3 regions of the Paenibacillus bovis genome follow, and region 3 is predicted to be linked to each of the others. Evidence: predicted binding sites of a transcription regulator. Region 3 holds the regulator's gene; each other region holds the start of a gene.
The links. Region 3 encodes Rex, which represses fermentation and respiration genes when NADH is low (regulators of the CRP and FNR family bind a similar motif). Its sites were predicted from a motif close to TTGTGAAATATTTCACAA; they were not measured.
Positions count from the first base shown of each region.

Region 1 (2,208 bases), 2.2 Mb from region 3:
TATTACTATCCACGTTTTCAGCAGATGATCCAGGAGAACGATATCGTTATTACCGAGACAGGTACGTTGTTCTACGGAATGTCCCAGCTGCGTTTGCCGCATCAGGCGATGTATATCGGTCAGGGCGGCTGGCAAAGTATCGGGTACGCGACACCTTCTACATTTGGGGCGAGTATAGCAGCTCCGGATCGCCGGGTGCTGTTATTTACGGGAGAAGGATCCATGCAGCTGACCGTGCAAGAGCTGAGTTCCATGCTGGAATACGGCTGCAAGCCGATTATTTTCGTCCTGAATAATGGTGGCTATACGATCGAGAAATACCTGAATGTCAAAGAGGAAGTAGCCAAGCAGACGTATAATGAAATTCCCGTCTGGAATTATACGCAGCTGATCAGCACCTTTGGCAGAGAAGCCTATACTGCCCGTGTGACAACAAATGGAGAACTGGATGAAGCGATTCGCCAGGCCGAACAAGAGCAGCAGCATCGTCTCTGTCTAATCGAGATGATCGCGGGCGATCCGATGGATGCACCGGATTATATGAAGAAAATCCGCGAGTTTATGCAGGAACAAGAAAAGCAGCAGTAAACGGCGTATCTTTTCAACCGTTCAGCAGCTGGTGACGCATAGCATCGAATCATATCAATCGAATCATATTATCAAGGAAAAACACTTCTCCGATTGGAGAGGTGTTTTTCTTTTGGCTGCGGCTATGATGACATAGGGGTGTCACAGTAATTTTGGATTATGTGTGATTGTAATCACTCGTTTATGAAAATTCATGAGCTATATTGAAAAAGAGTCAATATCCAATTATTGGATTTTTTTAAAACAGGTTTTGTCTGACGGTGAGCTCACAATCATTCGACAAATAAATCCTAAAAAATTGCATTAAATTTAAATCATTGTGATCTATGTCACATCTGAAAGCTGACATCGTAGGTATACTGAGAACATAAGAAAACATTTAATTTTAAATAATAAAGATTGTGAAAATGATAACATGATATGGAAGTAATATCCATTTGAGCTGGATAGGCTGATCGATAAAGAGACAACAGAGAACACAGGAGGAATCCATATGAACACAACACGCGAACGCTTGGTACTGATAGGAAACGGGATGGCAGGGGTAGCAACACTGGAGCAGATTATCAAATTGGGCGGTGCCTACGACATTACAGTCATCGGCAGTGAGCCACATCCTAACTACAACCGGATCATGCTCTCTTATGTACTGGAAGGCAGTCAGACGATTGACGATATCGTACTGAACAGCCATGAATGGTATGAAGAGAATCAGATTACACTGCATACCGGTGTAACAGTGACCGCTATCGATTCGGACACACACATGGTCGTAACCGATAACGGCATGCAGATCCCTTATGACAAAGTCATTATCGCTACTGGTTCCAAGTCGCTGATCCTGCCTATTCCCGGTCACGAAAAGCAGGGTGTTGTCGGATTCCGTGATATCGCGGACTGTCATCAGATGCTGGAAGCAGCCAAAAACTATCGTACCGCAGCGGTTATCGGTGGTGGTCTGCTCGGTCTCGAAGCCGCCAAAGGTCTGGTCAGTCTGGGCATGGATGTAACTGTGGTTCATCTGATGAACGATCTGATGGAACGTCAGCTCGATTCCGTAGCGGCAGCCATGCTGAAAAAGGAACTCGAGAGCCAGGGCATCAAATTCCGCATGGGCGCACAGACAGCCGAGCTGCAGGGCGGCGAACGTGTCGAACGCCTGCTGTTCAAGGATGGCTCGACGCTGCAGGCTGACTTTGTCGTCATGGCAGCCGGTATTCGTCCGAACATCGAAGTGGCAAAAAACAGCGGTATCGAAGCGGCGCGTGGTATCCTCGTGGATGACTATCTGCGTACCTCGATGGACAATGTCTATGCCGTCGGTGAATGCGTACAACACCGTGATACCTGTTATGGTCTGGTAGCGCCGCTGTTTGAACAAGGGATGGTACTTGCCAAGCATATCTGTGGCAGCGAATGCCAGCCTTATGAAGGTTCGACCGTATCGACCAAGCTGAAAATTTCGGGCGTTGATGTATTCTCGGCAGGCGTATTTATCGAAAATGAACATCAATCCGTGATCACTGCACGTGATGACTGGAAGAAAACCTATAAAAAAATTATTTTACAGGACAATATTATCGTTGGTGCCGTATTGTTCGGCGATATCAATGACTCGGC
Region 1 is NZ_CP013023.1:1,624,530-1,626,737, forward strand. Features, by position in the region: gene AR543_RS06965 (alpha-keto acid decarboxylase family protein) at 1-588, shown strand, start outside; gene nirB (nitrite reductase large subunit NirB) at 1,082-2,208, shown strand, end outside.
Region 1: the regulator Rex is predicted to act here: its motif matches at 906-923, upstream of nirB (nitrite reductase large subunit NirB).

Region 2 (2,208 bases), 1.5 Mb from region 3:
GCACTCGGGAGCGGTGATGCCATGGCTGCCGGGATGGTGACTGCAGCCAGCCGCGGCGGCTCTTTTGTCGATATGCTGCGTCTTGGTTCCTCCTGCGGCAGTGCCTGTGCGTTGCAGCCTGCAGCCGGCATGATTGATCTGGATGATGTACAACGAATTGGCACACAGATACAAATAACCCCTGAAGCCTGAGGCTCAGGGGACATTTGTATGTGAACCAAATCGTACATCCATAAAAATCTCACCGGTATCATCATCACGGATAACAAAGTTGATCTCATCAGGAACCAGCTCCCGAAGTGCATACTGCCGGGCCCAGTCCAGCGATGGAAATTCCCTGACCTGCTCGAGTGACTTGACGACAATTTTGGACTTCAAGCATCGATACGTATGCAAGGCGGTATTCCCCCTTTAGTTATCATTGGACAGTACTTATCGGTTTGACGCCTTTTTAAGATGAATTTGGCAAATATACATATTCAGATAACAGAGAATAGATAATAGATCATCTCATAAACGTCTATCCGTCTTGCACTGCATCATTCGGCTGCTTTAGGAATAAAAAGAGAAGAATCGGCTGTCCGATCGGTATCGCAGCGATTAGCGGAATAGCTGCTGCTCGGCGGCGTACACACGCAGATTATGCAGATCTTCATTCAGATAAGCAGATACGGTCTCCGCCCAGGTCTGATACAGCGTATGATCGGCTGCGGCATCCAATTCGCGGCAGAATGCCGGTACCCATGGCAGCATATAGTTTTCCAGGAAATCCGCCTGTGCCTTGATTGCCGCATGCAGCTCCAGTCTATTGCTTTCGTTCTCGGCCATGCGCTCTGCCAGCAATGACATAAATTCCAGTTCAATGCCGATATGATCATCCGTTTCCTGATCCATCTTTTTAAAAGCAATACCTGCCCGTGCATAAATAGAATTCAGCGTAGCTTCATAGCTCCAGCGCTCCTGCGCACTGAGCAGATATTCCGATGCGCGCGGATGATGCGGCAGCCGCTGTTCGGTGAACAGCTGGTCATACTGCACACACTCATCATAGGCATATTGAATAATATTGGTCAGGGGTATATTCTCAAGCATGCTAATCAGCGGATTGCTCTGTCCGGATAGAATCCGGATGCGTCCGGCTTCCTTGCGCCATTCAATCAGCTTGGATAGCGTAGGACGCCGCTGCAGCATTTCGCTCAGCAAACGGTAGGTCATGACCCGGCTGTACAACCAATCTGTCTTCATGCATGTTTCCATCTTTACTGTCATGAGAATACACTCCTTGTGATATTATTCACTTATCATATGTCAGCGCTTGCAACATAGCTACCAATAACGGTAATGAACGACTTGTCAGCGTTATCTGTCTACATTTATATATCGGATTCTGGAAGAATTGGATACTGTATTTCTTATTTTTATTGTACCCGAATTTGGTATAAATAGGGGGCGAATCGCCATACGTTCATAAAATAGCCATGTTTACCGGCTGATCCGCTCCTTCTGTTTATACCGGGCTGCTGTATCTGTCTGTGTATCCTTACTGCTTAATAAAGCTCCCTATCGCTATCCATCTGCTGCAGAGCGAGCTGATAGGATGCAGGATCATTCATATTGTGCAGGCACCAGGGAGACAGATCATCCCCATTCGATTCGCTGCGCTGTGCAAGCAATTGCTCCAGCGACAGTTCGGCAACCTGATGCTGTTGCAGCCAGTCCATCACCCTGAGCTGTTTGCTGTGAAGCGCAGTCTCCAGCGAGGCATACACACTGCGATGGTATACGGCATACAGCGGATGGTGGCGTCCTTCGTAAGTAGGCAGAACGATCTGTACCGGCACATCTTCTCCAGCTACCGAATGAACATGCTCCAGCATGATCTCCAGCAGCCGTGTACTGGCAAAAGGCAAATCGCAGGCACTGAGCACATACCACTGCGCATCCAGACTGTTCATACCTGCATACAGTCCCGACAAAGGTCCCTGACCCGGAAATGAATCTTCGGCAATTGGCAGCTGCAAAAAGTCATAATTGCGATCTGCAGGTGCTGCCAGACCAAGCTGTGATACGCATGGCTCCAGTGCCGACACTACGCGCTGGATCACATAGCTGTTCCCGATTTTCAGCAGGGCTTTGTCCGTGCCCATACGTCGCGATTGTCCACCAGCCAGAATAATGCCGGCAGTATCGCTATACTTCCTTTCTTTT
Region 2 is NZ_CP013023.1:5,347,939-5,350,146, forward strand. Features, by position in the region: gene AR543_RS22985 (1-phosphofructokinase family hexose kinase) at 1-192, shown strand, start outside; gene AR543_RS22990 (hypothetical protein) at 196-378, opposite strand; gene AR543_RS22995 (TorD/DmsD family molecular chaperone) at 601-1,269, opposite strand; gene mobA (molybdenum cofactor guanylyltransferase) at 1,548-2,208, opposite strand, start outside.
Region 2: the regulator Rex is predicted to act here: its motif matches at 1,283-1,300, upstream of AR543_RS22995 (TorD/DmsD family molecular chaperone).

Region 3 (2,208 bases):
AAGGGAAGTGTCGGTGACGAGCATTTTGTCAGTATGCTGGCTCGTTCACTTGCTGATGCTGCCGAAGCGACGCGTGGACGCATGTTGGTCTTATTTACTTCCTACCGGATGCTCAAGCAGGTGTATGAGCCTCTGAAGGAGAAATTATCACAGAGTGATATTGCCGTATTCGGACAGGGTGTAGATGGAGGCAGCCGGACCAAGCTGACCCGACGCTTCCAGGATCATCCGGCCTGTGTACTGCTGGGTACGAGCAGCTTCTGGGAAGGCGTGGATATTCCCGGAGAAGCACTGACCTGTCTGGCGATTGTGCGATTGCCGTTCCAGCCGCCGAATCATCCGCTGGTCGAAGCCAAAAGTGAACGGCTCAAAAAAGAAAAGAAAAACCCGTTTATGAAATTATCTGTACCACAGGCAGTTATCCGGTTCAAACAGGGCTTTGGCAGACTGGTCCGGACAGCGAATGACCGCGGTATTGTGCTTATCTATGATACCCGGGTCATTGAATCGTATTATGGCAAGCACTTCTTGTATTCGCTGCCCGGTCCCAAAATGGAACATATGCCTACGCAGCAAATGGTTCCCCGTATTGCGGAATGGCTGAGCCATCGTGAGAACGAAAAGGATGCTGCAAATCAAGAGGGGGAGCAAGCATGAAATCCGATAAAATATCAGAAGCGGTCGTGCGAAGATTACCTGTCTATTTAAGATACCTGAACGAGCTGCATACCCGTGAGGTACCCACTGTATCTTCGCAGGAACTGGGACAAAAACTGGACCTCAATCCGGCCCAGATTCGTAAGGACCTTGCCTATTTCGGTGATTTTGGCCGTAAAGGAATTGGCTACGATGTATCGTATCTGATTGAGAAAATACGTCATATCCTGAAGCTGGATCAGCAGATCAATGTTGCTCTGATCGGAGCAGGTAATCTGGGACATGCGCTTTCAAATTATAATGCCTATCTGCAGGAAACGATGAAGATTGTAGCCGTGTTTGATTCGTATACACCGAAAGTAGGCACCCAGATTAATACATTGACTGTGCAACCGATTGATGAACTGTCCGAGACTGTGCAGTCCAAGCATATCCGGGTTGGTATTATTACCGTACCCAATACCGAAGCACAGCGTGTTGCTGATCAGCTGATCGAAGCAGGTATCGAGGCGATTCTGAACTTTGCGCCGATTATCCTGAAAACACCACCGCATGTGCGTGTGCATACGGCAGATTTCACTACCGATCTGCTGAGTCTGGCCTACTACCTTGAAGATGGAAAGGAATTAGAGACGAATGAACAACTCACCGAGTAAATGGATGATCAAAAACGGGATCTTTGCAGCTTCCCATGGAGGAAAATCGGTACTGTACGGACATATGGTCATCGAGAACGATGTGATTACTTATCTGGGCGAAGAAGAGCCTGCTGACCAGGAAGGCATGACCATCGTGGATGGCAGACATCAGTTCTTTATCCCGGGTCTGGTTAACAGTCATGGTCATGCGGCGATGTCCCTGCTGCGCGGCTATGGAGATGATCTGGCTCTGCAGGTATGGCTGCAGGAGAAAATGTGGCCAATGGAAGCCAAATTTACAAGTGACGATGTCTACACCGGTACAGCATTGTCTGTTCTGGAAATGCTCAAAGGCGGTACAACGACATTCCTCGATATGTATGACCGTTCTGAACGTGTGGCCGAAGTGGTAGAGCAGTCGGGTATGCGTGCGGTACTGATGCGCGGCGTTATTGGTCTGTGCTCTGAAGAAGAACAGAACGAGAAGCTGAACCAAGCTGTACAATTCGTACGTGACTGGCATGGCAAGGCAAATGGCCGCATCACAACCATGATGTCTCCACATGCGCCGTATACTTGCCCGCCGGCATTTATCGAGAAATTCGTACAGGCTGCTCATGATCTGGATGTGCCTCTGCATACGCATATGTCCGAGACAGTGGCAGAGGTAGAACAGAACGTACGCGACTATGGTCTGCGTCCGGTAGATCATCTGGAGAAACTGGGTGTATTCACTCGTCCTACTTTGCTGGCTCATGCCGTTCATCTGACCGATGAAGAAATTCAGAAACTGGCTGCCCATAAAGCAACCATTTCCCATAATCCGGGCAGCAACCTGAAGCTGGCGAGTGGTGTAGCACGTGTACCTGATCTGCTGCGTGCAGGCGTGGTGGTATCTCTGGGTACAGACGGT
Region 3 is NZ_CP013023.1:3,872,688-3,874,895, reverse strand. Features, by position in the region: gene dinG (ATP-dependent DNA helicase DinG) at 1-657, shown strand, start outside; gene AR543_RS16435 (redox-sensing transcriptional repressor Rex) at 654-1,313, shown strand; gene AR543_RS16430 (amidohydrolase) at 1,294-2,208, shown strand, end outside.